Pontimicrobium sp. SW4: one gene and its partner. The protein of the gene in region 1 interacts with the protein of each later gene in a pairwise test. Links are inferred from orthologs where the notes say so. Each region holds a gene or a part of one and is shown on either strand. Other genes may lie near its edges.

What was found.
Region 2: the proteins of tpiA (region 1) and pepT interact in binary tests that used the Escherichia coli proteins (3 or more experiments, as listed by UniProt). The link is inferred for Pontimicrobium sp. SW4 from one-to-one orthologs.

The regions. Positions count from the first base shown.
Region 1 is NZ_CP157199.1:2,271,527-2,287,074, reverse strand. The notes cover bases 7,654-10,616. They hold tpiA (triose-phosphate isomerase), read left to right. Parts: upstream 7,654-8,741; coding sequence 8,742-9,491; downstream 9,492-10,616. Other genes in these bases: ABGB03_RS10660 (ATP-dependent Clp protease adaptor ClpS), read left to right, coding at 10,347-10,616; prmA (50S ribosomal protein L11 methyltransferase), read left to right, coding at 9,496-10,332; ABGB03_RS10675 (ABC transporter permease), read left to right, coding at 7,654-8,726. Also shown: ABGB03_RS10720 (DUF4293 domain-containing protein), read left to right, coding at 1-317; ABGB03_RS10715 (metallophosphoesterase family protein), read right to left, coding at 379-870; tRNA pseudouridine(38-40) synthase TruA, read left to right, coding at 978-1,730; ABGB03_RS10705 (ABC transporter ATP-binding protein), read left to right, coding at 1,723-3,489; ABGB03_RS10700 (diadenylate cyclase), read right to left, coding at 3,520-4,305; ABGB03_RS10695 (hypothetical protein), read right to left, coding at 4,340-5,011; folP (dihydropteroate synthase), read right to left, coding at 5,067-5,888; ABGB03_RS10685 (DUF1599 domain-containing protein), read left to right, coding at 5,984-6,526; ABGB03_RS10680 (BT_3928 family protein), read left to right, coding at 6,552-7,646; more of ABGB03_RS10675, read left to right, coding at 7,650-7,653; more of ABGB03_RS10660, read left to right, coding at 10,617-10,622; ABGB03_RS10655 (heavy-metal-associated domain-containing protein), read right to left, coding at 10,619-10,888; ABGB03_RS10650 (hypothetical protein), read right to left, coding at 11,042-11,461; ABGB03_RS10645 (hypothetical protein), read right to left, coding at 11,544-12,758; ABGB03_RS10640 (hypothetical protein), read right to left, coding at 12,745-14,907; ABGB03_RS10635 (GspE/PulE family protein), read right to left, coding at 14,933-15,548. UniProt on the Escherichia coli protein: Involved in the gluconeogenesis. Catalyzes stereospecifically the conversion of dihydroxyacetone phosphate (DHAP) to D-glyceraldehyde-3-phosphate (G3P).
Region 2 is NZ_CP157199.1:834,886-850,373, reverse strand. What follows is about bases 5,382-8,284. They hold pepT (peptidase T), read left to right. Parts: upstream 5,382-6,163; coding sequence 6,164-7,405; downstream 7,406-8,284. Other genes in these bases: ABGB03_RS03950 (YdeI/OmpD-associated family protein), read left to right, coding at 7,502-8,098; ABGB03_RS03960 (quinone-dependent dihydroorotate dehydrogenase), read right to left, coding at 5,382-6,052. Outside these bases: ABGB03_RS03985 (hypothetical protein), read right to left, coding at 1-141; ABGB03_RS03980 (FMN-binding protein), read right to left, coding at 141-668; ABGB03_RS03975 (hypothetical protein), read right to left, coding at 753-1,916; ABGB03_RS03970 (hydroxymethylglutaryl-CoA lyase), read right to left, coding at 2,023-2,886; ABGB03_RS03965 (T9SS type A sorting domain-containing protein), read left to right, coding at 3,062-4,996; more of ABGB03_RS03960, read right to left, coding at 5,006-5,381; ABGB03_RS03940 (DUF1573 domain-containing protein), read right to left, coding at 8,431-8,967; transcription antitermination factor NusB, read right to left, coding at 9,060-10,004; ABGB03_RS03930 (Glu/Leu/Phe/Val dehydrogenase), read right to left, coding at 10,113-11,216; ABGB03_RS03925 (ABC transporter ATP-binding protein), read left to right, coding at 11,362-13,125; ABGB03_RS03920 (PUR family DNA/RNA-binding protein), read left to right, coding at 13,249-13,626; ABGB03_RS03915 (M14 family metallopeptidase), read left to right, coding at 13,708-15,488. UniProt on the Escherichia coli protein: Cleaves the N-terminal amino acid of tripeptides.

The DNA of each region.
Region 1 (15,548 bases):
GTATTTCTTTTTTTGCAAAAAATGAAATGTTGTACTTGGGTCTATTTTGTGGCTCAGCATTGTTATCTTTGAGTGCAATATTTATGTTTAAAAACAGGAAGTCTCAGTTTGTTATGGGGCGACTTAACATCATATTAAACTTTATTTTACTAGGATTATTTGTGTATCGATCACTAAATTTATCTGGAGAAACTACGGTTTCTGAGAAAGGTATTGGGATTCTTCTACCTATTTTTTCTATCGTATTTTTGGTTTTAGCCAATAAAGCCATAAAAAAGGATGAAGAACTTGTAAAATCTGTAGACCGATTAAGATAAACCTATCATCTTAGTAGTATTAGTGCGTGAAAGCTCAAAGTGAAAACTTTGGGCTTTCTTTTTATCGCTTAAATTCAATCACTTCTAAGTTTTGAATTTTTTTGTTATCAATTTCAAAACGTAGCATTGTTCTTACAGTATGAAATCCATGTTTGCCAATGGCACCTGGATTCATGTGTAAAAGATTTAATTTTTTATCAGGCATCACTTTTAGAATATGTGAGTGACCACATATAAATACATCTGGTGGATTAGATATTATCTCATTCTTTATTCTTGGGCTATATCTTTTTGGATAACCTCCAATATGTGTAATCCAAATATTTACGCTTTCACAAGTAAATCTATTGTTTTCAGGGAATTCAGCTCTAACCTCATGGCTGTCAATATTACCATAAACTGCTCGTAAAGGTTTTATTTTTTTTATTGTATCAGTAACTTGTATATCGCCAATATCTCCTGCGTGCCAAACTTCGTCAGCTTTTTTAACGTGTTTAATTATATCGTCTCCAATATAGCTGTGAGTGTCTGAGAGCAAAAGTATTTTCTTCATATATAAGTAATGACTATTAGCTTATTTAATTATAAAATGTTAATCATAAATCTAAAGTCGTAAATCTATTTATCTTTGTTTACTATTAACAAAAGTATCAAAATAGATTGAGGTATTTTATTGAACTTTCCTATAATGGAAAAGCTTACCATGGATGGCAAAATCAACCTAATGAAATTTCGGTTCAAGAAGTATTAGAGAAAGCGTTGTCTACTTTGCTAAGAGAGACTATTGCTATTGTTGGAGCTGGACGGACAGATGCAGGTGTACATGCTAAACAGATGTTTGCGCATTTTGATACCAATGTAGAGTTTTTAGCAGAAGATTTGATTTATAAATTGAATTCTTTTTTACCAAAGGATATAGCTATACATTCTGTTTTTCAGGTTTCTAGTGATGCACACGCACGGTTTAATGCCTTAAGTAGAAGTTATGTTTATAAAATTTCATTAACTAAAAATGTGTTTGATTATAATTATTCTTATAATTTTAATCTTCCGTTAGATGTTGATGTAATGAATAAGGCGTGTAAGGTGTTATTTGATTATGAAAACTTTAAATGTTTTTCAAAAAGTAATACTGATGTTAAAACATATAATTGCAACATTATGAATGCTGAATGGGTAAAAGAAAATGAAACGCTTATTTTTTCGATTACTGCAAATCGTTTTTTGCGAAATATGGTAAGAGCTATAGTTGGAACAATGATGGAAGTTGGCTTAGGAAAAATTAGTATTGAGCAATTTCACAATATTATAACATCGCAAGATAGATCAAAAGCTGGAGCGTCGGTTCCTGGACATGGTTTATATTTAACCAAAATTGATTACCCAAATCATATTTTAAAAGTAAATGACTAAAAAGAAAGAAAACGTTTTTGATACCAAGCTCTTCAAGAGGTTGTTGTTTTATATAAAGCCTTATCGCTGGGTATTTGTGGTCTCTTTAGTGACTGTTATAGGGTTAGCTGTGTTTGGTGCATTACGACCTAAAGTTTTGCAATTAGCAATTGATGAGAATATTACTAGTCAACAATTTGAAGGTTTTTTGCCTTATATAATTGCTATGTTGGTGCTTTTAATTTTAGAAGTTTCTAGTAATTTGTTATTTATTTATTATGCTGGTTGGCTTGGGCAATCGGTTGTTAGGGATATTAGGGTGAAGCTTTTTAAACACATTCTAGGGTTTAAAATGAAATATTATAACAATTCATCAGTAGGTGTTTTAATTACCAGAGCAGTGACGGATATGGAGCGTATCGCTGATATTTTTGGTCAAGGGCTTTTCATGATTTTTAGTGATATTCTAAAAATGCTATTCGTAGGTATTATGATGTCCTTAATGAATTGGCGTTTAAGTATTATAGTGTTTTGCACATTACCATTTGTTTTAATAGCAACAAAGATTTTTCAGAAATACATGAAAAAAGCCTTTGAAGAAGTTCGTAACGAAGTATCTAACCTAAATTCGTTTGTACAAGAACGTGTTACAGGAATGAAAATTTTACAACTGTTTGCACGTGAAGATATTGAATATAAAAATTTTAAAGCAATTAACGAACGCCATAAAAAAGGCTGGTTAAAAACGGTTTGGTATAACTCTATTTTCTTTCCAATAGCAGAATTATTGTCATCGCTTACTCTTGGATTGGTGGTTTGGTTTGGAGGTTTAAATGTGGTTTTAGAGCAAACAACGTCATTGGGAGATTTAACAGCATTTATAATGATGATTCCTATGATGTTTCGTCCATTAAACCAGATAGCCAATAAGTTTAATACACTTCAAATGGGAATGGTCGCTGCCGATCGAGTATTCAAGGTGTTGGATACCACTTCTAATATTGATGATTCAGGAGAAGTAATTGCATCACATTTTAAAGGAGATATTTCATTTAATAATGTTCATTTTTCTTATGTTGAAGACGAAGAAGTACTCAAAGGTATTTCGTTTGATGTGAAAGCTGGAGATATGGTTGCCATAGTTGGTGCTACTGGAGCTGGAAAGTCGACCATTATTAATTTATTGAATCGTTTTTATAAAATTGATTCAGGAGATATTTTAATAGATGATACCAATATCAAAGAAGTGACATTAAACTCACTTAGAAGACAAGTTGCTGTAGTACTACAAGATGTGTTTTTGTTTGCAGACACTATTTTGAACAATATAACTTTAAGAGACCCTAACATTACAGAAAAGCAAGTTCAAAAGGCTGCAAAGCAAATAGGCATTCACGATTTTATAATGAGCTTACCAAATGGCTATTATTATAATGTAAAAGAGCGTGGTGTGATGCTATCGTCTGGACAGCGTCAATTAATTTCTTTCTTAAGAGCGTATGTAACCAATCCGAGTATTTTAATATTAGATGAGGCCACGTCATCAGTAGATTCTTATTCTGAACAATTAATACAAGATGCTACTGATAAAATTACTGAAGGTAGAACCTCTATTGTTATTGCACACAGATTAGCAACAGTAAAAAAAGCTAACAATATTATAGTATTGGATGCAGGTGAAATTGTGGAACAAGGGACACATGCTGAGCTTTTAGAAAAGCAAGATGGTTATTATCGTAATTTATACGAAGTGCAGTTTTTGCAAGAGGAGATAGCTTAGGGAGCTTACTTTTGTTTTTTTGACGAAAAGTTAAGTCAAGTCTTCCTTAATTTTTTCAACAAGTTCTTCAGTGTTTTTATACATAATAAATTCGCCATTTTTAATATAAGAAATTTGTCCTGTTTCTTCGGAAACTACAATGGCAAGTGCGTCTGTTTTTTCAGTAATTCCTATGGCAGCACGATGTCTTAAGCCAAATCGTTCTGGGATGTTTTTTTCATTGTTAACTGGAAGAATAACGCGTGTTGCTTTAATAACATTCTCTGCTATAATTATAGCACCGTCATGTAAAGGACTGTTCTTAAAAAAAATACTTTCCAAAATGGGTTGGGTAACCTTAATATTCATTTCGTCTCCAGTAGCTAATAAAAAGTCAAGGTTATTGTTGCGTTCTAATACAATTAAAGCGCCTGTTTTTGAACTTCCCATTTTTACACAAGCAGCTACAACTGTTTCAGCTTCTGTATCATGGATAGCTTGGGTTCTTAAAAAATTTAGGCGTTTAGTTATACCACTTTTAGAACCAATGTTAGTGGAGCCAATCATTAATAGAAATTTTCTAATTTCTGGTTGAAACACTACAATTAAGGCAATAATACCTACACTCATAAACCCACCAAGAATCTTAGTAAGCATTTTCATTTGTAAAGCATCAACTAGTAAAAAAATAAGATATGTAATAACAATACCTACAAAAATATTGATAGCAACAGTTCCTTTAATTAGCTTGTAAACGTAGTATAGTAGTAGAGCTACTAAAATAATATCTATAACATCTAGAACAGTAAATTTTAATAAGTCGTCAAATATTTCCAAGCCTAGGTTGTATTTTAAATTTTAATAAATATAGTTAATTATAGATTATTTCTTGATTTAAAACTTCTAAGCCATTTGATTTAACTGAAAGCAACTTACTTTTAATACTAATATAATCTTGAAACGATAATTTAGAATTGAATGACAGTTTAATTGTAAGTTTTCCAGACTCCACTAATGTATCTATCAGCTTAAAAAAGCTGTTAAAATCATATTCTTCAATTTCTATATGATTTTCAAATTCACTTTTAATTTCAATTTGCCCTAGAGAGTTAAATTTTACTTCACCTAAATAATTTTCTGAAGAAAATTCAGGTTCAAGTTTATTAGTATGATTGATTTGAAAGTCAATATCAGTAAACTCAATAAAAGACAGGTTTTTTAACTCTATATTATTACAGGTAAAGTAGTTGTGAAAACTATGCTTTTCATCGCCTTGTCGCTTTTCTTGTAAGTACTGTAAGTGAGGCAAAATTTGTTTAAGTGTTAAGCGTTTATCGATATTTACAAGCCAATTGGTAGCACTAATCATATTTCTACGGTTAAATTCTATACTATCATTTTCTTCATCATAGAACATATAGACTGGTGACACATCTACAACTTCAGTAATATCTTTATTAGTAGTTTCTGGTAATTGTACTACACGCTTATTACATGAGCTTAATAAACAAAATGTAAAAAAGAGAGTTATTATTTTTTTCATTTATTTAATATTTGGTATGGGTCTTTGCTTGTCAAATGCCCATTATGGGCCTTCATTAATTAAGTTGATTTGTAAGTTTTACGCATTCCATGGCTTCTTTAACATCATGAACACGTAATATGTTTGCGCCTTTTAACAAAGCAATAGTATTTAACGATGTGGTGCCATTTAAAACTTCGTTTGGATTAGTGTCTAATATTTTATAAATCATAGATTTTCTACTCACACCAACAAGCATTGGTAATTCTACCATATTTAGTAATTCCAGATGATTTAAAAGAGAATAATTGTGTTCAAGTGTTTTAGAAAACCCAAAGCCAGGATCTATAATAATATCGTTTATTCTATGAGATCTCGCTTCGGCTACTCTTTCAGAAAAGTAATAAATAATCTCTTTAATCAAATCATTATAATCTGTGTATTGTTGCATGGTTTGTGGCGTTCCTTTCATATGCATCATCACATAAGGGACTCCCAGTTTACCGACGGTCTCTAGCATTTTTTTATCTAACTTTCCACCAGAAATATCATTTATAATAGCAGCACCTGTATTTATACACTCCTTTGCAATATTACTTCTAAAGGTGTCAATAGATAAATTAATACTTGGAAATTGTTTAATAAGTAATTCAACAATTGGAATGATTCGTTTCAATTCTTCAGCTTCACTTACATGATTAGCTTCTGGGCGTGAACTATAAGCTCCAACATCAATAAACGTAGCACCTTCGCTTAACATATTTTCAACTTGATTTAAAATGGAAGCATCATTTTTGTAGCGTCCTCCATCGTAAAAAGAATCAGGAGTTATATTTAAAATTCCCATGACCTTTGGTGTAGATAAATCAATAAGTGTTCCTTTACAATTAATGGTCATTCGTCGAGTATTCTGGTTTGTGAATTTGCTGTTTTAAAATAAACTTTGAATAGTTCTAAATTTAAGCGAAATTTACGCAAAATTCAATTGACTTTATGCAAAATACTTCAAAACAATATGACGAGGTGATATCTACTTGTAGAGAGCTGTTTGTGAACAAAATGAGCGATTATGGAAGTGCCTGGAGAATACTAAGATTACCTTCTTTAACTGACCAGATTTTTATAAAAGCGCAGCGCATAAGAGGATTGCAACAAAATGATGTACAAAAAGTAGATGAAGGAGAAGTAAGCGAGTTTATAGGAATAATTAATTATTGTATTATGGCTTTAATACAATTAGAAAAAGGTGTGGTTGAGCAACCAGACTTATCGGTAGATGAAGCTACTAAGCTATATGATGAGCAAGTAGCAATAACAAAACAGCTTATGCAAGATAAAAACCATGATTATGGTGAAGCTTGGAGAGATATGCGTGTGAGTTCGTTAACCGATTTAATTTTACAAAAACTATTGCGTGTAAAACAAATAGAAGATAACTCAGGAAAAACCATTGTAAGTGAAGGTATTGATGCTAATTATCAAGATATGATTAATTATGCCATTTTTGCTTTAATCCATATTAGAGAACAAGAATAATTTACAGACGAAAACCAAATAACTTATGAAAATTTTAGTTGCAATTTCAAGAATACTAGTTGGTGTTTTATTTATTATTTCAGGATTAATAAAACTAAATGACCCTTTAGGGTTTTCATATAAATTGCAAGAATATTTCAGTACAGATGTTTTAAATATCCCTTTTTTAGAGCCTTATGCTTTAGGTATTTCTGTAATTGTTGTAGTGTTTGAAGTCGTTCTTGGTGTGTTTTTGTTAATTGGCTATAAACCTAAATTTACTGTTTGGAGCTTGTTAGGAATGATTGTTTTCTTCACGTTCCTTACGTTCTATTCGGCATATTTTGATAAGGTTAAAGATTGTGGTTGTTTTGGAGATGCTTTAAAATTGACACCTTGGGAAAGTTTTACTAAAGATGTTATTTTACTGGTTTTTATTCTAGTACTGTTCTATGGCATGAAACATATAAAACCTATTTTCACAAAATTGCCAACAACCATTATTGCATTAGTGAGTTTTATTTGGTGTTTATGGTTTGGATATCATGTATTAATGCATTTGCCTACAGTAGATTTTAGAGCATACAAAATAGGTGATAACCTCATAGAAAATATGAGTACACCAGAAGATGCTCCAAAGGCTATTCAAGAATTTACATGGACGTTTAAAGTAAATGGAGAAGAAAAAGAATTTGTGACCAACGGTTCATATCCAACAGTAGATGGCGAATACGTAGGTGTAGAAACTAAAGTTATAAAAGAAGGTTATCAACCATCAATTTTAGATTTTTCTATTGAAACTGACGAAGGCGATATGACCCAAGAAATTTTAGCAGAAGAGAAGCTAGTAATAATAGTATCATATAGTTTGGATAGCGCTGAAAAAGATGGGCTAGCAGCGTTTATGGCTAAAGCTAAAGAAGCAGCAGATAAAGGTTACAAGGTTATAGGATTAACAGCTTCTGGAGCTGAAGCTAAAGAGCGCATAAAGGCAGATTATAATTTCGATTTCGAATTTTATTCATGTGATGAAAAAGCCTTAAAAACAGTAGTTCGCGCTAATCCAGGTATTTTAGAACTAAGCAAGGGAACTGTAAAACAAAAAGTACATTGGAACGATATTGATGATCTTAAACTTTAATATTTGATTAACTACTTTCTAAATAAAGCATTTTACGCATTACTTACATTATTTGGAGTTGTTACAGTTATTTTCTTTTTGTTTAATGTGCTTCCTGGTGACCCTGCTCAAATGATGTTGGGTCAAAATGAAGATAGTGAGCAACTAGCCATTGTAAAAGCAAAATATGGTTTTGATAAGCCAGTTGGAACACAATATTTATATTATTTAAATGATTTGTCGCCAATATCATTTCATTCAAATTCTGAAGACGATTACACATATTTAAGAGACAACAAATACTCAGCTAGTAAATTATTTACCATTGGAAATACTACCACAGTTTTAAAATTTCCGTATTTAAGAGAATCTTTTACTAAGCAAGGAAAAAAAGTAAGTCAAGTATTGGGTGAAACACTACCAAACACATTTGTTTTGGCAGTTTCGGCCATTATAATTGCGATGGTATTAGGATTAGTTTTAGGCGTTGTATCTGCACGTTTTAAAGATACTTGGTTAGATAAATTGATCCAAATTGTAAGTACGTTAGGTATGAGTGTGCCTTCATTTTTTAGTGCGATATTATTTGCATGGTTTTTTGGTTTCTTATTACATGAATATACCAATTTAGAAATGACAGGAAGTTTATATGAACTAGATGATTTTGGAGAAAAAAATACCATACAATGGAAAAATTTAATTCTTCCAGCCATTGTTTTGGGGATTCGTCCCTTGGCAGTGGTTATTCAATTAATGAGAAACTCTTTGCTTGAAGTATTAAATCAAGATTATATTCGTACAGCAAGATCAAAAGGATTGAGCGAATTACAAGTTATTAAAAACCATGCAATAAAAAATGCATTAAATCCTGTTGTGACCGCTATTTCAGGATGGTTTGCATCAATGCTAGCAGGTGCAGTATTTGTGGAGTATATTTTTGGTTGGAATGGTTTAGGAAAAGAAATAGTAAACTCTTTAAATACTTTAGATTTACCAGTAATAATGGGATCGGTGTTAATCATTGCTCTCATGTTTATTATCATAAATATTTTTGTAGATATTATATACACCTGGTTAGATCCAAAAGTTAAATTACAGTAATAGAAACATAAGAAAATGAGAAAGCAAATTGTAGCAGGAAACTGGAAAATGAATAATGACTTATCAGAAACGGAATTGCTCATTACTAACTTAAAAAAACAAAATAAAACATCTACAGCTGAGGTCATGATTGCACCATCTTTTGTGAATCTATATCATGCTTTTGAAGCTTTAAGAATCCATGATATTGAGGTGGTTGCTCAAAACATGCATTTTGCCGAAAGCGGTGCTTTTACAGGCGAAGTAAGTGCAAGTATGCTTAAAAGTGTTGGTGTAAAAACAGTCATTTTAGGTCATAGTGAACGTCGTGCATATTTTAACGAAACAGACGAGGATTTAGCTAAAAAGGTAGATGCTGCTTTAAGTAATAATATGAATGTAATTTTTTGTTTTGGAGAAGAATTAACCGATAGAAAATCTGGTAATCACGAAGCTGTTGTTGAAAACCAAATTAAAAATGCTTTGTTTCATTTATCAAATGATACTTGGAGCAATATAGTTTTAGCGTACGAGCCTGTTTGGGCTATTGGCACAGGTGAAACTGCTAGCCCAGAGCAAGCACAAGATATGCATGCTTTTATTAGAAAAACAGTATCAAATAAATACGGTGATTCAATTGCGAATGATGTTCCTATTCTTTACGGAGGAAGTGTAAAGCCTAACAATGCCAAAGAGATTTTTTCTAAGCAAGATGTTGATGGAGGTTTAATAGGTGGTGCATCACTTAATGCCGAAGATTTCTACAACATTGTAAACGCTTTTTAGAAATATGTCAAACACAATTTATATTGGTTATTATTTTATTGTAGAGCCTTTAGTTCCAGCGGTAGAAATTCTTATTGCAGAACTTGGATATGCAGGATTTGAAAGTTTCGTAGAAACAGAAAATGGCGTCACAGCCTATATTCAAAAAGAAGAATGGAGTAGTGATATTTTGGATGATGTCCAAATTCTAAAGTCCGACGAATTTAAAATCAGTTACACATTTGATCAGATAGAACAAACCAATTGGAATGAAGAGTGGGAAAAGAATTTTCAACCAATAGTTGTTGATGATGTTTGTACAGTGAGAGCACCTTTTCATAATGTGTCTAAGACGAAACACGACATTATAATCGAGCCAAAAATGAGTTTTGGCACAGGACATCATGAAACTACACATATGATGATTCAACATATTTTAAATAATGATTTCACAAACAAATCGGTGTTAGATATGGGTTGTGGTACAGGGGTTTTAGCAATTTTGGCCGAAATAAAAGGTGCTACAAGAATAGATGCAATAGATATTGATAATTGGTGTTATTTAAATAGTTTAGAGAATATCGAGCGAAATAATTGCAAACATATTTCGGTATATGAAGGTGATGCAAGTCTTTTAAAAGAAAAAGAGTATGATGTTATTATAGCAAACATTAACAGAAATATTTTATTAGCAGATATGTCAAAATATGTTACTTGTCTTAAAAAAGAAGGACTGTTATTTTTAAGCGGATTTTACAAAGATGATATCCCAATAATTAATAAGGAATCCTCTAAATATGGATTGAAACTTAAAGAAAAGTTAGAAAGAAATAACTGGGTTTCACTAAAATTTATAAATTAGTAAAAAATTACCCCATGAGTACAAAGGAAAAATTATTAGAAAAAGTTTCTATAAAGGAGGAAATTGTTAAACAAAACGAGATTGTTTTATTTAATGACGATGTTAATACTTTTGATCATGTAATAGATACACTTGTAGATGTTTGTGATCACTCAGCAGAACAAGCTGAACAATGTGCACTTATAGTACATTATAAAGGTAAATGTACAGTAAAAACAGGCGAGTATGACTATTTAGAACCGCGTTGTACTATGTTGCTAAAAGCAGGTTTAAGTGCTGAAATAGTTTAATTATTCATTCTACCAACTGCGCAACTTACAAAAGATTTTGCTTTTTTAGTTAGCGGATTATTTTCGCCAACAATTGGATATCCAAGTTTAGATAGGAGTACTTTGGCTTCGGTTAAATGAGTAGCTTCTTCATAATCAAAGCTAACAGTGTTATCATCATTATTAACTACAACATTGTTAATATGATCAATCGCACTCAGTCTCGTGGTAATAGTATTTGCACAACCACCGCATTTCAAGTTTTGTATTTCTAAGGTAGTTTTCATAATGTATATAGCTTTTGGTATCTACATACCAAGATACTGCCTGTAGTTATACTTTTATAAGAATTTTATAAAATAAATAAAACAACTAGATTTAAGTATTTTTTATGACTTTTTGTAAAATGATAAAAATAGTGATTGTATGTAATTGTCTTGTTAAATAAGACTTTTCAAAAGAATTGAAGCCTGTAATGAATATTTTCCAGTTTTATAGTTTTTTTTCTTTTCAAAATGGAGATTGATGATTTCACCATATTTTGTGTTTTGTTCAATTTTATGAATGAGGTTAATTATGTCATTATAATTTCCTTCTAATTGAAATTGATAAGTTTTTTCTGTATGATTATTATTGTTATATATGTGAGGTTCTAAAAACTCTATAATCTTTAGTTTATGGCTTTTTGAGTAGGAATTAATAGTTTGGAGTAGATTGTTTTGTATTGACTTCCCATTTAGTTTGTGCTTATTTAATATAGAATCATAGTGTCGTTTTTTTTGTGATAAAAGAGATAGTTGTTTTGGAGCAGTCTTTGTTAATTCATTTTGTATTTTTAAAGACTCGAGTTCTTTTTTCAATGTTAGGGTGTTAGAAATCGCCAATTTGTAGCATAAAATCAATGCAATTAAAACTCCAAAAACTAATATTCTATTTTTAGTTTTATAATTCATTTTTCATTTTAATAATAACTTTAAAGTTTGCCTTAGAATTTGTTATATCATTATAATCGCTGACGGTTATTGTGTTTATCCATTTTTTTCTTTCTAAGTCATTAATCCATTTTGTAAAATTATCACTGTGAATAGATTCTCCAGTTAAAAAAATAGATTCAGAATCAACTTCTATTAGTTTATTTTTTTGAATTTTTTTAGAAAGTGGGTGATAGTCAAGATTTGAAAATAATATAGTTTCTGGTATGCTTTTAATAATATCATTTATGAAGTATGAACTTTTAGAATTGCTAATGGCAAGTAAATCTTCAGTTATTTTTTGTATTTCATCTACCTCATTTGTTAGAGTTATAATTTTTTGTTGTAAAGTTTGATTACTATTACTAATTAAACTTAAACTATTCACTTTAGTATAATAGTTATTGTAAAATAGAAAGTTAATTAGAAGTACTACAAGGAAAAAAGCGATGGCACTACTAGAAAACAATTTAAAAAAGCGGATTTCTTTAAATCGATTAATTTGAAATTCTTTTAGTATGTTTAAATTGGAAGAGGTAATTTTTTGATTAACAATTGTTTGTAATGCTCCTGCAAGAGAAAGCAACTCTCTACTACTACTTTTTATACCATTAACATTGTATGTAATAGTTTTTTCTTCAGTAATTTTTTGTACGTTTTCTATTTTTGAATTTCTAGTAGAAATTATAGCGTTAGAGGTTAATATTTTATCACTTTCTATATGTTTTAAAATCGAAGAAATTATTGAGTTTCCAAGAAAAATATTTATAATATTTATGCTTAAAATAGCATATTCTTGGACTAAACCTTCAACATAACTCTTTCTACAAATTGAAATATATGAAACAGATTGCTGCCTCAAAATTTCATAATAAATATCATCAATTTTAATATTTGGAAAAGCTGAGTAAATTAACTTTATATCATCAAGATCATTATTAGCTATGCTTTTTGTTAGAACTTGGTCATTATTAATAATAAGCGAAACATGTTGCCCATTCTTTAGCTTTTTGGAAATAGCATCTACATTTTTTTCTTCAATATTTGAATGAATGTCAATTTCATTTTTATTCTTCTTGAGAATAAGACCATAGATAACATCGTTTCCATTTTGTGAACTATGTTCTAAGCTACAAAATAAATGTCCATAAAGGAAATGAGATACTACTTTTTTAATAGGTAACAATTGGTTTTATTAGAATGGTTAATTTTGATTTAGATGTTGAGCGTTTGCGTTTACTAAACAAGTATTTTATTAAAGGAATTTTTGCCAAAAATGGTACTCCAGAACCAGAATTACTTTTCATTTGCTCTTCTAACCCACCAAGAATTGCTATATCTTGGTCTTGCATACGTATAATTGAACTGAAATTACGGGATATAACATCTGGTGGCGCATCATCAGCAATTCTAGAGCCAAAACTAGATTGAACTACCGAAATGTCTAATATAACTTGACCGTCACCCGAGACAGATGGCTTAATGGTTAAGCCTAATTCTGCATCTATGGGTAGATAATTTGTGATTTCCGATGTTTGAGGGTTGTCAGATCCGTAAATGTTTCTTCGTGTCACAGCATAAAAGGACGTTTGTCCATTAGAAAAAGTAGCTCGGTGGCTATTAAGTGTTGATAATTTTGGAGTTGATCTAATTTTTAAATCACCGTTAGATTCCATCGCTTTTATAGTTGCGAAAAAATTTGGGCCTACTTTTCCTAAGTTAAAACCTGCAAAATTGTTAAAACTTCCAAGTAATTTATTTACTGTTGCTGCGCCTAGAGTTGCGTCTGTTTCAGGAAAAAGGGCTCCTTTAGTTGTAGAAGGTTCATTGCCAATTCCCCAACTTACTCCAGTTTCTATATCAGCAGTTTTCTTTGCTTCTATAATCCATACTTCAATTAAAATATTTGGTACGCGTTTATCTAGTTTTGAAATAAACTTCTTGAATCGCTCTACTGATGATGCAACTCCAGTTACATAAAAACTATTAAGTTCATAATCTACTTTTATGTCTAAATCTTTGGTTAACTCTTCAGGTATCACACTAAGTAGAGATTCATTATTATTAATGCCATGCCCAGCTCTAGTACTTAGGCTATTATTAGATTGTGTATTTCTATTATTACTATTATTGTTTCTCGAAGTATTTCCATTAAAGTTTTGTCCATAATCATCATTTATACCATTCAAATTATTTAACACTTTAGAAGAAATATTATTGGCTCCGTTCGAATTTGAAGGGTCTGCTAGTAATTCAACTGAACGATATTGAAGATGAATAACTTCTACAGTTCTGATACTTAATTGATCTTCGGTTCCGAAAAAATACAAATCACCTTCTTTTTTAAAATTAAAAAGAGGATTGCTCTTACTTTCAACTGGGTTGCTGTTTCTATTGGAATTTGTATTTGATTGATTTGTTCCAGTTATATTTTGTGATTCAAACATTTTCACCAATAATTCATCAAAAGAAATCTCTTTAGACTTAAGAGTCACAATTCCAGCTTTTTCTAAAGGAGTTGCTGTAAAAATATCAATATTTAAGTCACTACTTATTTCATGGATGACATTAGCAATTGGTTTTTTATTAAAGTCAACTTCTAGAAGTTTCTCCTCATAATTTAAAATTTTATATGAATTATCAATGCTTCTATCTTTAAAAGTGCCTTTTTTTTCAGCACTATCTTGAGTTAGATGATTTTCAAATCTCCAAAAACCATCTTTCGTTTTTTCTGTATATAAATTATTAGCAAGTGCCAATTTATACATGGCTACATCAAATTCAACATCTTTTATATAAGACGTTAAAGGTGTGTTTTCTAGTCCAGGAGCAAATACTAAGTTCTTTCCAGAAACATCTATAATACGTTTAAAAAGATCGTAAACTTTATCTTCTTTTGCGTCAATGGTAATAGTATTATTGTTTTGATTATAAGTTACAGGAATAATACGTTTTTCTATAGGTTTTTCAGGAATAGAAAATGGTTTTATTGCAATAATACTCCCAGTAAACTCCATAGTAAGATTATACTCTTTACATAAAAATAGTAAAAGATCAAAAACAGTTACTTCAGGAAAATTATTAATAACCATTAAGTTATTTAAATCTGAAGAAACATTAATATTGATTTTGTGAATTTCTGATACTGCCTTTAATAAATTTGGCAAAGTAATACTTGATACTTGAATCTTGGTTTTGTAGTTTTCAGTAAGTCCAGTATTTTCAATAGATAATAATTCTAATTTGTACCTCAAGTCTGAAATTCTCTTGTCATTATCTTGCGAATAAACAATGTTGAAAGTTAAAAAAAGCACCAAATAAAATAGTTTCTTCATAATTGTTTTTATTAGAATTGTAAAGTCAATCGACCAGTAATGAGTATACCTCTTCAACAGATGTTATGCCTTTTTGTATTAAATCGATAGCATTATCTTTTAAAGTCTTGATATTGTGTTCTCTTAAATAATTATCTATTTCTAGATCATTATTTTTAACATGAAATATGAGCGATTTTGTAATGGGTATAATTTCATAAATAGCTTTTCTTCCTTTATATCCAGTATGATGGCATTTATTGCAGCCTTGTGCGATAGTATGTCTTTTTAAATTAATAGGAGCATTAAAATTTTCAGGAAAAATTTCTTTATAAACTTTAGCTTCCTTTTTACAGTTTGTGCATAGAACTCTTACTAGCCTTTGAGCAACACTTGCATTTAAAGTGCTTGCTATTAAAAACGAAGGAATATTCATGTCTATTAGTCTAGAAACAGTAGCCCATGCTGAATTTGTATGTATAGTCGATAAAACTAAATGACCAGTTAATGCAGCTCTTATGGCCATATTGGCTGTTTTAACATCACGAATTTCACCAACCATTATTATATCTGGATCTTGTCTTAAAAAGGTTCTTAAAGTATTTGGAAAATCAAGTCCAATATTTTCTTTTAGCTGTACTTGATTTATACCATCTAGGGTA
Region 2 (15,488 bases), 1.4 Mb from region 1 along the record:
TATACCATTTGGCTTTATCGACGATGTTTCACCTACAAATAACAATCCTGTATAAAAGCCAACACTTAATACAATTATAAAGCCTCCGATAAGTAATTTTAATTCCCTAGGAATGGTATATATCAATCCGTTTAATTGCATTACAGTTTATTTTTTTGATTAAGTATTTTTATGGACTTCAATAAATTATTAACAGCATTTGTCATTGATTTTACCGAAATTGTAGCACCAGAAATAGCTGCAATATTATCACCATATATAAGTGCATCATCTTGAGTTTTACCAATCAATTGTTTTAACCAACGCTTACTACCAATTTCACTACCATAATCTTCTCTATAAATCAATACTTTAGATTTTACGATAATGAAATCTCTATCAAATAAAACTAAGTAATCAAATTCATCTGTTTTACTTGGTGCTTTTGAGACATATGCGTAACCTATAATTTTATTATTATTAGAGATTTTAAATAGGTTGTTTTTTTCAAACTCACTAGGTAATTCTTTAGTAACATTTGAATTAAATACCACTGGAATTAAGTTATAAGTTTCAATATTATAAGCTGTCTTAATTTCTTTATCAACCTTTTTCTTAATGTTTTTTGAAAGGTTAGACGTTATTAAAACCAGACTAAAAATTGTAATTACTAAATACTTAAAACTCATTTCGCAAAGATAATATTTAAACACCAAATAGCTAAGGCAAATATGTTGCCCTAACTATTTGATAAAAACTAACCAATTAAATTACTAAAACCAGACACCAAACCCAAAGTTTAATTGGCCTTTGGCGTCATTACCTTCTACTGCGTTATCAAAAATTTGATAATCAGCTTTTACTACTGCTCCTGGTGCTACATGGTAACTTAATCCTGTAGTCCATTCATTTCTATTATAACTTAAATTACGTGCTATATTAGCATCTGCAATTGCAGCATGTGTATCGTATTTTTCATATCTTACAAAAGCATCTAACTTTTGCTCCTTATCAAGTGGTAATAAATTATAAGCAGCTTCAGCATACCAACCTTTTAGCTCAGATCCTAAATTTGTTGTATATAAATTGTTATATGCGTCTGCATCTTTAATTAATGCATGTATATATTGACCTCTCGCTGAAAAACGTTTATTAATATATCTCGCATCCAAACCAAACATAGACACACCAACATCAGCTCCTTCTATCTCTTGAACATCATCCGTAGCTTGTGTTCTTCCAAAGTATCCAGATAATCCTAAACGTAATCCTTGAATACCATAATAATCTACCTTAGCAGATAAATTAGGCTTGTTAATTGTAGACTCTGCTCCTTTTTGTCGACCATTTCTTAAACCATTACTTCCACCTAAAACCTTTGTTCCGTTTACAGATGCAAACCCATTAAAGATATAGGCTTGGTAACGTAAATTTGCTTCATCAAATTTACCTGTCACTCCAACACCCATTTCTCTCCAAGTGGTTGGGACAATACTTTTATCAGCACTTGGTCTTTCAACACCATTAAAAGTTGTTGGTTCATGATATTCATTAACAATTCCCATCGGAACTAACATTAACCCTCCGCGAATATTAAAATTATTGTTTATACTATAGTTTAAAAAAGCTTGTTCAACATATACTTCTTTAACGTGTTCGTACTCAATTTCTGTAACAAACTGCACTTTGTCATTAAACTTATAACCCAATAACATAACCAACCTATGCACATCCATTTTTCCATTTAGCCCTTCAGGTTGATTATAATCTACTTGAGCATAACCTCCAATTGTAATTCCTTTAGAACCATTGCCATTTAAAATATTTTGAGCGGCATTTTGTTGTTGATTATTCGTTGCGGTTGTATCCTGGCTTACAGTTTGCGCAAACCCAAAACTTGATACTAAAATTGCCATTGATAAGATAGCTTTCTTCATTTGTTTTTATTTAGACTTATTATAAATAGTTATTAAATTCGAGCACAAAAATAAGACTGAAAATTAAAAAAACAAATGTTATTTAGAATAAATTTAAATAATTTTTCTAGTGATAATACGTGAAGATTTTAGTAGCTTCATTATAAGCACTTTCGAAACTTAGTGCATTTAAATTATTATTTTTTTGAGACGTAAAATAAGATAGTAGTTTTTCTGTTGGCATATTACCAGTAAGTTCATCTTTTGCCATTGGACAACCTCCAAAACCTTGAATAGCACCATCAAAACGATTACAACCAGCTAAATAGGCAGCATTTACTTTATCAAACCAAGTAGAAGGCGTAGTATGCAAATGAGCACCAAATTCAATATCTGGATAATTAGGAATTAAATTAGAAAACAGATAAGAAATATTTTCTGGATTTGAGCTTCCAATTGTATCACTAAGGGATAAAATTTTAACTCCTATGTTACTTAATCTTTCTGTCCACTCTCCTACTATATCTACATTCCATGGATCACCATAAGGATTACCAAAACCCATAGACAAATAGGCTACTACTTCTTTATTTGATTTAATAGCTATGTTTAAAATCTCTTGTAACGTAACCACAGATTGGGCAATAGTTTTGTGAGTATTTCGCATTTGAAAATTCTCTGAAATTGAAAAAGGGTATCCTAAACAATCAATTTCTTTATGCTTACTAGCCTCAATTGCACCTCTAGTGTTTGCTACAATGGCTAATAATTTACTTTTTGTATTTGAAAGATCTAATTGTGATAAAACATCTGCAGTATCTACCATTTGAGGAATTGCCTTTGGAGACACAAAACTTCCAAAATCAATAGTATCAAATCCTACTCTTAATAATGACTGAATATATTGCACCTTTTTATGCGTAGGAATAAACGCCTTAATACCTTGCATAGCATCTCTTGGGCATTCAATAATTTTAATTTGCTTAGCCATTTACCGTTTAAATACGAGCTAAAAATACTACTATTTTTTGGAAAGTATACGAATACCTTTTAACTAGAAATAATAACTAAATACAACTAAAATCGATAAAACAGACGCTTAATCGTTATTGTACCTCATAAGATATATTAATTTCTATTTTTAATAAATAATTTAGCATCCGCAAATGAAAAGAAACACTACACAATTTCTATTAAATTCTTTCTTTCTTTTAATTACCATTAGTTTATCTGCTCAAAATGCAGTAGAAAGTGAATGCGGTACAATTTCTACTCCAGAATCTCAACAATATTGGAAAAACACTAAGCCGACAATTAAAAAATTAGAAAAAGAGTTTTTCAAAATGATTAATAGTGGTTCTAGGGTTTCTATTGTAAATTCAGTTCCAATAAAGGCTCATATTATTAGAAAAACTGATGGTACAGGCGGCTTATCAGAATCTGAACTTAATGCAGCAATGGCAAATATGAATGCTTTTTATGCCAATGCTTTCATGGAGTTTTTCTTATGTGATGGTATTAATTATATTGACGATGATAATTATTATGACTTTCAAAAATCTGAAGAAGTTGCTTTAACTTCTGCTAATAATGTCAATGGATTAATAAATATTTATTTTACTGATTATGTAGAAAGCAATACAGGAAATAGTCTTTGTGGTTATGCATATTATCCTGGAGGAGATGATGTTATACTTATGGCAAATAATTGTGCAATAAACGGTAGCACTTTACCTCATGAGGTAGGCCATTTCTTTTCATTGAGACATACTCATGGACCATCAAATACAGTACTTACCACCGAGTTAGTTAATGGTTCAAATTGTGATACAGACGGTGATGAAATATGTGATACTCCAGCAGATCCTCAATTAAGTTATAGCAATGTAGATGCTAGTTGTGTTTATATTGGAGCGATAACTGATAGCAATGGAGATACTTTTGTTCCAGACCCAAATAACATAATGTCATACTCCAGAAAAGAATGTAGAACTCTTTTTTCGTCTGAACAATATGCTCGTATTTACGCCACATATAGAAGTGTAAGGAATTATTTTTCTTGCACTACACTTAATGTAGATTTTTCTGCAGATGTAACAGAAGACTGCGACAGCAATTTAACTATTAATTTTACCGATAATAGTGTTGGAGCCACATCTTGGCAATGGGATATTGACAGTGATAATACAATAGATTATACAACACAAAACCCTTCTCACAACTTCTCTACAGGAATATATGATGTTACATTAACAGTTTCCGATGGTACTAATATCATCACAAAAACATATTTTGAATATATAAAAGTTGGAACTCAAAAAGTTACACCAATTGAGGAAGATTTTGAAGGTTTTGATTTGGCAAATAAAGATGGTTGGGTAGCTAAAGATATAAATGGTAATGGCTACAATTGGATGGTAACAAATGGAAAAACGCCTTCTAGTGGTACTGGCCCAGAAGTTGACAATACTACTGGAACTGGATCTGGGTCGTATATTTATACAGAAGCTTCTGGTTCTAACCCTGGAGATGTTGCAGAATATACTTCTCCTTGTATAAATATTAGTTCTTCAAATGCTGAGCTTGAATTTGCTTACCATATGTTTGGTGCAAATACTGGTGAATTACACATGGATATTATAACAGATTCTGGAGTTATAATGGATGTTATTCCAGCTATAGTTGGTCAACAACAAACCTCACAAGCAGATAGCTACTTAAAACAAAAAGTAGATCTTTCGACCTATGTAGGACAAACAGTAAAAATACGTTTTAGAGCCATTAGAGGTGCTAGTTGGGATGGTGATATTGCAATAGACGATATGAGAATTTATGCCAACCTTTTGAGCACAGATAAAAATGTATTAAACGCTATTGAAATTTATCCAAATCCTGTTGTTTCTAATAAGGTTTTAAATATAAAGAGTCATCCTTCCTCAAATAATATATCTTATGAAATTACAAACATCGTTGGTCAAAAAGTTTTAAAAGGTGCACTTACAGAAAAGCAAATTAATGTTAATAAGCTAACTTCTGGTGCTTACTTTTTGATTTTAAAACATGAAGGAATAAAAACAATCAAGAAATTTATTATTCAATAAAAAAAGGACTCATAAAGAGTCCTTTTTGTTTTTTAGAATCGCTTTATTAATCGATTTTATCAATCGTGGACCTTCATAAATAAACCCTGTGTAAACTTGAACCAAATTTGCTCCAGCTTCTATTTTTTCTAAAGCATCTTTTGCTGAATGAATCCCTCCAACACCTATTATTGGAAACGCCTTATTGCTGTTTTTAGATAAGTATTTAATTACTTGAGTACTTTTATCTTTTATAGGTAGTCCACTCAAGCCTCCATTACCAATCGCTTCTAAGGTGTTCTTTGAAGTTTTTAAACCTTCTCTATATACAGATGTATTTGAAGCTATCACACCATCTATTTTTGTTTCTGCGACCAAGTCTATAATTTCATCTAACTGAATATCATTTAAATCTGGAGCAATCTTTAATAAAATGGGCTTTTGTTTAGTGAAATTTTTATTTGCAGTTTGCACTTCTCCTATCAACTCCTCGAGGTAGTCTTTATCGGTTAGTTTAGCATGACTCCCAACATTAGGGCAACTTACATTAAGCACAAAATAGTCTACATAAGGATGGAGTGCATTAAAACATTCTAGGTAATCCTTAGTATAATCCTCAGGAAGTGTGTTGGTGTTTTTACCAATGTTTCCGCCTATAATAACTTTTCCTTTATTTTTCTTTAATTGAGTAATAGCAGCTTCAAGACCTTCATTATTAAATCCCATTCTATTAATAATGCCTTTATCTGCTTTTAGCCTAAACAACCTTTTTTTAGGGTTGCCTTCCTGCCCTTTAGGTGTAACAGTTCCAATTTCTATAAACCCAAAACCAAAATTAGCTAATTCATTATAGAGTATTGCATTTTTATCAAATCCCGCTGCTAAGCCTACAGGGTTTTTAAAGGTTAATCCAAATAGTTTTTGTTCAAGAGATACATCTTCAACTGTATAAAAAGCTTTGATAATTTTTGAGATAAAAGGAATTTTAGAACAGTTTTTAATGAATGAAAATGTAAAATGATGCACTTTTTCTGGATCGAAACAAAAAAGTAAAGGGCGAATCAGTAATTTATACATTATCTAGATTTTGACTGCAAAAATACATTAAATCTTAGCATAAAAAAAGAAACATTTTAAAGCTTGCCTCTTACAATATCGTTAGTTATTTTTGGATAAATCCAATACTAAATGCTAAATAAACAACACATTATAAACCGCTTTATAGGCTATGTGAAAATTGACACCGAAAGTGACCCAAAAAGTAGCACAACTCCTAGTACAAAAAAACAGTGGGATTTGGCCAATAAGTTATACGAGGAACTTATAGCAATTGGTATGACAGATGTGACCATAGATGAAAATGCATACATCATGGCTACTTTACCAAGTAATGTAAATCATGACGTACCAACTATTGGGTTTATTTCACATTTCGATACGTCACCAGATTTTACAGGAGCGAATGTAAACCCACAAATTATTGAAAACTATGATGGAGAAGACATTATTTTAAATGCAAATGAAAACATTATTTTATCTCCAGATTATTTTGAAGACTTATTACTCTACAAAGGACAAACACTTATCTCCACAGATGGAACTACCTTGCTAGGAGCCGATGATAAAGCTGGTATTTGTGAAATAGTAAGTGCTATGGAATACCTGATTCAACACCCAGAGATAAAACATGGCGACATTAAAGTTGGTTTTACACCAGATGAAGAAATTGGACGTGGTGCTCATAAATTTGATGTAAAAAAGTTTGGTGCAGATTGGGCTTATACTATGGATGGAAGTCAAGTAGGAGAACTAGAATACGAAAACTTTAATGCAGCTGAAGTAAAAGTAACTTTTAAAGGCAAAATTGTACATCCAGGATATGCTAAAGGCAAAATGATTAATTCTATACATTATGCAACGGAGTATATCAATGCCTTACCAAAGTTAGAGGTTCCTGAACATACTGAAGGTTATCAAGGTTTTTTTCATTTGCATGACATGCATGGAAACGTTGAAAAAACTGTTTTAGAATATATTATAAGAGACCACGACAAAGATAAATTTGAGGCACGTAAAGCATTAATGCAAAAAATTGCTAATGATTTTAACAACAAATACGAAAGCAAAATAGTAGTCATTGATATTAAAGATCAATACTATAATATGAAAGAAAAGGTAGAACCTGTTAAATATATTGTAGATATAGCCGAAGAAGCAATGCTACAATTAGGTATCACACCAATTATAAAAGCCATTAGAGGTGGTACAGATGGCTCACAATTAAGCTATATGGGCTTACCTTGTCCTAATATATTTGCTGGAGGACATAATTTTCATGGGCGTTATGAGTATGTTCCAGTAGAAAGTATATTAAAAGCAACTCAAGTAATTTGTAAAATTGCCGAACTTACACAAGAACGTTATAAGTAACTGCATAGCTTGACTTTCTCAAAAAAATAGTCGAAATTCGTTTAACATCTCATATAAACAATTGAAAAAGTTCATATCAAAGCATTAAACGAAATCATGAAAAAAGTACATTCCGTTGAAGAATACATTGAGACACACGAAAAATTTGGTGATGCCTTAACTTTACTTCGCAACCTAATAAATTCAACAGAGCTTAATGAAACTATAAAATGGAGCGCTCCTGTGTATGACCTAAATGGTAAAAATGTGGTTGGGTTAGGAGCTTTTAAAAACCATTTTGGTATTTGGTTTTTTAATGGTGTGTTTTTAAAAGACGAACAAAATTTATTAGTCAATGCACAAGAAAAAACCAAAGCCTTACGACAAATACGTTTTGAGTCTATAAATGGCATTAATAAAGATATTGTATTGGCTTATGTTAAAGAAGCTATAGAAAATCAAAAAGCTGGAAAACAAATAAAACCAGATAGAAGTAAAAAAGAAACAATTATTCCTCTAGAGTTACAAGCAGTGTTAGATAATAATAAGGAATTACACGTTTGTTTTAATGCATTATCGCCTTCTAAACAGCGTGAATATTGTGAACATATAGCAACTGCAAAACGAGAAGCAACAAAACTGAGTCGCATAGAAAAAATAACACCTATGATATTACAAGGTGTTGGTTTACATGATAAATATAAAAACTGCTAAATAAAAAAAGCAGCTCGTTGAGCTGCTTTTTATTTATTATTTTGCTGGTACATTGAGCTTCCTACTCATTTCCATGGAAATGGCCGAACGTTCAAATTTTATTTTCCCTGCCGAGGTTTCTATAATGCAAGAACCATCCTTATCGTTTAGTTCTATAACTTTACCGTGCATACCGCTTTTGGTAATGACTCTATCTCCTCGTTTAAGGTCTGCAGCAAACTTTTTTTTCTTGTTTAGCACGTTTCATCTGTGGTGCAATCATAAAGAAATACACAACAGCAAACATGAGTATAAAAGGTGCAAATTGCCCTAATCCATCCATTTAATATAAATTAATCGTGGTTATGTCCTTCGTGACCTGGTTGTGTACTAGATTTTACCTGAGTAGTAGCTACACTAGGTAATCCATTTGCAGCAGGTCCTCCTTTAATAAAAGCCTTAATTTTTACAGCTTCTGTACCACTTTCAGTATTAGCAGTTACAGTAACTGTTTTTGAAGTACTACTTCCTGGTGAACCTTTTCCATTAAACTGAACAGTGAACTTTGCAGAAGCCCCTGGTGCTAATGGCTCTTTACTCCAATCTTGAGGAACTGTACAACCACAAGTACTCTTAATATCAGTAATTACTAATGGTGCTTTACCTGTATTAGTATAATTAAATACCGTTTCTACTGGAGTTCCATTTTCAATTTCACCAAAATCGTGTTCTTTCTTATCGAAAGTTAATATTGGAAAATCTCCAACTACAGCATCTCTTTCAGCTGCTTGTGTTACGTTTTCTGCTTTAATTTTACTTGTTGCATCTTCCTTACAAGATGTAAATGCAACCATACACAAGGCACTTAAACTTAAAATTATTTTTTTCATAATTTTCATTTTTAATTGTCTATTCAAGATAAACATTTGGGTTATTTATTTGTTTTATAGGTTATTTCGGGCATAAATGTAATAAATTTTAATTAAATGAGTCCTCTACCTACTTTATTTAACGTTCCTTTATCACTATATTCCTTTACTAATTTATCCAAAATTCCATTTATAAACACACTACTTTTTGGTGTAGAATATTCCTTTGCAATCTCTAAATATTCATTAATTGTAACTTTAATTGGTATGGATGGAAATTTTTGAAACTCGCAAATAGCCATTTGTAGTAATACAAAATCAATATTTGCTATTCTGTCTTTATCCCAATTGGCTGTTCTCCCTTCAATCTCTTTGCTTAACGATGACAAGTTTAAAATAGTTTTATTTAATAAATCGTTTGCAAACTCTTTATCTTCATGGTCTTTAACCAGTTTTGGAAGGAAATGACTTTGAGAAATTTGCGGATTTGTCTTTCTAAGTAACTTAACTATTGTTGTATTAATTACTGGTAAATCATCTAACCAAGTAATATTTTTATCTTCCAAATAATTATATAGCTTCTCGTTTGGTGCAATAATTTCTTTAAAAACATCAATTATAAACGACTTATCTTCTTTAAAAGTTGATGTTTTTGTTGCCATATAGTCTTTATACAAATCACTTTTAGAAAGTGATTTGAAAATTACATCAACGTATTCGCTATCCAACTTCCAATTATCAACTTTTCTAGTTTCAAGCGTTTCTTTTAATAAAGTATTCTCTTTTAATAAAAGTAGTAATTCATTATTAATAAACTTTCTACTAGGGTTTTTCTCCTCTGCTGTAGCTAAATGTTTTTTTTGAGATTTAGTAAGGTGGTCTTCTGCTTTTGCTTGTATCTCAATTAATAAAGAAAGGATTAAAAGATATAAGTTGTACATATTTTCCATACTTTGGTTTAAAAACCTTTGGTTTATTTTTAAATCATCACTTTCATTACCTCGAAATGCATATATCACTTGCATTACTTTTATACGAACATGTCTTCTATTAAGCATATTAAAGAACTTTTTTAATTCTAAAGAATTATTTTGTTTTAAAATTAAGGAGGCAAAAGATAATTATCTTTTGCCTCGCAAAAATAGTATTATTTTAAAAAGAAGGTTCTATTTTGAAGTTTCTTTTTTTCTTGTAGCAATCCTTTCTCTTGCAATATCCAAAGCAGCCTGATTAGTAGTAATACTACTGTCTTTTGCTTTCTCTAATATTTGAAGTGTTGTATTATAAATATTTTCAGTTTTTCTAAGAATCTCTTTTTTGCCATAATTCTCTAATTCAGCATATACATTAATAATCCCTCCTGCATTTATTAAAAAATCTGGTGCATAAACAATACCTCTTTTCTGAAGAATAGCACCATGTTTATCCTCAACAGCTAATTGGTTATTTGCTGCTCCAGCAATTACTTGAGCTTTTAGCTTGTAAATAGTATCGTCATTTACAGTAGCTCCTAATGCGCAAGGCGCATAAATGTCCATAGCTTCACTATAAACATCATTACCAGTATAAATAGTAGCTCCATATTTTGAGCTTACTTCTTGTAAACGGTCTTCATTAATATCGGCAATAACGACTTTAGCTCCTTCATTTGTTAAATGTTCTACTAAAGATTCACCAACATGACCAATTCCTTGTACAAATACAGTTCTATCTTCTAATATGTCTGTTCCAAATTTAAATTTAGCTGCGGCTTTCATTCCCATAAAAACACCAAAAGCCGTTATAGGTGAAGGGTTTCCTGCACCACCTTTACTTTCAGATATCCCTGTTACGTAAGGTGTTACTTCTCTAACTAAATCCATATCAGAAGTTTCCATTCCAACATCTTCAGCTGTGATATATTTTCCGCTTAAAGAATGTACAAACTCTCCAAACTTTTTCATTAGTTCGGGTGTTTTTTGTGTTTTAGCATCACCAATAATAACTGCTTTTCCCCCTCCAAGATTTAACCCTGTAATTGCAGCTTTAAAGGTCATTCCCCTAGAAAGTCTTAATACATCGTTTAAGGCTTCCCACTCATTGTTGTACTGCCACATTCTTGTGCCACCGAGTGCAGGTCCTAAAACCGTATTATGTATTCCTATTATTGCTTTTAAACCTGTATCTTTGTCATTACAAAATACGACTTGTTCGTGGTTGTCAAAAGAAAGTTGTCCAAATACAGGGTCAACTTTTTTGATGTCTTTGGGGTTTATGACGTCTGAAATCATTAATATTATTTTTAAATTTTATTGTTATTATTATAAAATCAATAATAACAGCAGGCAAAAATAATCTAATATTACATTTTAAGCAAAAATACCTGTTTAAAAACAAGAAATCACTAATTATTACTTTTATAGAGAAAATTTATAAATGAAAGAATTACAACATCTTAATAAATATTTTTTAAAGTATAAATACAAACTTTTATTTGGTGTAATAATTACTATTAGCGCCATAATATTTAAGCTTTTTACACCTCGTTTAATTGGGAGTGCCATTGATGTTATATCAAATAGGTTAAATGGAGCTATTGCGGACGATGTTTTTAAAAAAGAATTAATGTTAACGATTCTTTATTTAATCGTTGCTGCATTAGTTGCTGGTGCTCTAACCTTTTTAATGAGACAAACCATAATTAATGTGTCAAGATATATTGAGTATGATTTAAAAAATGAAATCTATCAACAATATCAACGTCTATCATTAAATTTTTACAAAAGTAATCGCACTGGAGATTTAATGAATCGTATTACTGAAGATGTGAGCAGAGTACGAATGTATGCAGGACCAGCTATTATGTATTCCTTAAATATGATTACACTTTTCGTGGTTGCATTTTTTTATATGTACAATCAGTCTCCAAAGCTAACTATGTATACCATAATTCCGCTTCCAATACTATCGTTAATCATTTATTTTTTAAGTAAAGAAATACATAAGCGTAGTACAATTGTACAAGAGTACCTTTCAAAATTATCAACATTTACGCAAGAATCTTTTAGCGGAATATCTGTTATTAAAGCTTATGGAATCGAGCCAATTACCAATGACAATTTTGAAGTTTTATCTACAGAAAATAGGCAGAAACAAATTGATCTTACCAAAGTTCAGGCTTTGTTTTTCCCTCTAATGATTTTACTTATTGGTGTAAGCAATATTTTAGTTATTTATATTGGAGGCCTTCAATACATTAATGGAGAAATTGAAAGTATAGGAGTTATTGCAGAATTTATTATTTACGTAAATATGCTTACATGGCCAGTAGCTACTTTAGGTTGGGTAACCTCAATTGTTCAACAAGCCGAAGCGTCTCAAAAACGAATAAATGAGTTTTTAAATGAAAAACCTGAAATTAAAAATACCGTAAGCACACTAACCAATATATATGGCACAATAGAATTTAAAGATGTGCATTTTACATATACCGACACGAACATTGAAGCATTAAAAGGACTCAGTTTTAAGATAAATAGCGGTGAAACACTTGCAGTAATTGGCAAAACAGGGTCAGGAAAATCAACCATTCTAGATTTAATTGGTAGACTTTATGATGTAAACAGTGGCATTATAGAAATTGATGGAACACCAATTGAAAATGTTAACTTAACCAGTTTAAGAAACAGTATAGGATTTGTACCTCAAGATGCATTTCTTTTTTCCGATTCAATAAAAAATAATATAAAATTTGGTTCAGTAGACGCAACAGATGAAGATGTTATAAAAGCAGCAAGAAATGCTGTTGTACATAAAAACATTAAGGCTTTTAATAAAGGGTATGAAACCGTTTTAGGTGAACGAGGCATTACGCTTTCTGGAGGTCAAAAGCAACGTGTTTCTATTGCTAGAGCAATTATAAAAAATCCAAAAATATTATTACTTGACGACTGTCTTTCTGCTGTAGATACTGAGACAGAAGAACAAATCTTAAACAATTTAAATAGCATTTCTAAAGGAAAAACAACCATTATTGTTAGTCATAGAATTTCTTCTGCCAAAAACGCAAATCAGATTATAGTTCTTGATGAAGGTAAAATAATCCAACAAGGCTCTCACGATGATCTGATTAACATTGATGGTTATTACAAAGAGCTTTATTTAAAACAATTATCGGAAACTATCGAAGACAATAATTAACTTCTTTCTTTTTAGCAGCTTTTATTCATAAAATGAAATAAGCAAAAAGAAATGTGTTAATTAGTTGGTTGCTATATATTTTTTTTAGATTTTTGAGTCACTAATTAAAATAACAACGCTACCATGAGTAATAATGATATGATGGAGAAAGAGGAAATATTTTCAAAAGTTTTAAGAGCAGGACGTCGTACTTACTTTTTTGATGTAAGAGCTACAAAAGCTGGTGATTATTATCTTACAATTACGGAGAGTAAAAAATTCACTAATGATGATGGCTCTTTTCATTACAAAAAGCATAAAATTTATTTGTACAAGGAGGATTTTGCTGAGTTTAATGATATTTTAAGAGAAATGACTGATTATGTTATCGATGAAAAAGGTGAAGAAGTAATTAGCGAGCGTCATCAAAAAGATTATAAAAAAGAAGAGTATAACAACAGTGATGATGAAATACCAACCTCTCCTGAGAGCTTCACTGATGTTAACTTTGAAGATATTTAATTATATATAAACATTAAAATATTTTAAACCGTTACTTAAGTAACGGTTTTTTTTATATTTATAGCCTAACAAACATTTCAAATGAAAAAACTACTATTATTATGCGCTATTCTTAGCACATTTGCACAAGCACAAACACAAAGCACGGTTGACTTGTCTTACTATCTTCCTCAAAATGTAACTTATAATCAAAACATTCCGACACCAGAAAGCATTGTTGGTCATCAAGTTGGAGAATGGCATATTACGCACGATAAGTTAGCACAATACATGTATGCTTTAGCAAATGCTTCTGATAGAATTACCATTGAAAGCAGAGGAAGCACTTTTGAAGATAGACCAGTTTTACTTCTTACTATAACGTCTCCTAAAAACCATCAAAATATAGATAACATTCAAAAAACTCATATGAATGCGACAGAAAATGATGATGTTAACACCAACAGACCTATCGTTGTCTACCAAGGGTTTTCAATTCATGGAAATGAACCGAGTGGTGCAAATGCTGGACTTTTGGTTGCTTATTATTTAGCCGCAGCAGAAGGTAATGAAATTAATGATTTATTAGAAAACACAGTAATTCTTTTTGATCCTTCGTTTAATCCAGATGGATTACAACGTTTTGCTTATTGGACAAACACTAATAAAAGTATCAACTTAAATCCAGATCCAAATGATAGAGAGTATAGCGAAGTTTGGCCTGGGGGCAGAACCAATCATTATTGGTTTGATATGAATCGTGATTGGCTACCAGTACAGCTACCAGAATCTCGTGCTAGAATTGAAAGTTTTCATAAATGGTATCCTAATATTTTAACCGATCATCATGAAATGGGCACAAACTCAACTTTCTTTTTTCAACCTGGAATTCCGTCACGAACCCATCCACTCATACCAAAAATAAACCAAGAGCTAACAGCAAAAATAGGTAATTACCATGCCAAAGCATTAGATAAAATAGGCTCTTTTTATTACACTGAAGAGAGTTTTGATGATTTCTATTATGGAAAAGGATCAACTTTCCCTGACATTAATGGAGGAATTGGAATTTTATTTGAGCAAGCAAGTTCTCGTGGACATATTCAAGAAAGTGATAATGGTATCTTGACATTTCCATTCACCATCCGTAACCAGTTTACTTCTGCCTTATCAACTTTAGCTGCAGCAAAAAGTATGCGTGAAGAAATATTAACATATCAACATAATTTCTTTAAAAATGCTCGCAAAGAGGCATCTAAAGAAGGAAATAAAGCTATTGTATTTGGAGATGAAAAAGATGCTGCAAAAACATATCATCTAGCAGAAATACTTAAGCGACATAAAATTAAATTCCACGAAATAAAACAAGATTTTTCTGCTAATGGAAAACATTTTAAAAAAGGGTATAGTTTTATAGTTCCCAAAAATCAAAAAAATACTCGCTTAATAAATGCAATGTTTGAAAAGCGAACAACATTTCAAGATAGTCTATTTTATGACATTTCGGCTTGGACCTTTCCTCTTGCATTTAATGTAGACTATGCAGAAGGTGTTTCAACTAATAATGCAGGAAACGAGGTCAAAGATTTACAATTTAAAGCAGGTAACGTTTCTGGTATGAGCAATTATGCTTATCTAATGGAATGGCATGAATATTATACACCAAAATTATTAAACAAAGTGCTTAACGACGGATTGCGAGCCAAAGTTGGAATGCAACCATTTAGTTTGAGTGGTGTAAATTATGATTATGGGACGATTATGATTCCAGTTCAAAATCAAAAATTAAGTGCTACAGATTTGCATGTTTACTTAACAAAACTTGCTAAAGAAAGTCATGTATCTATAAATGCTGTTGGAACTGGTTTAACGCAAGGAATTGA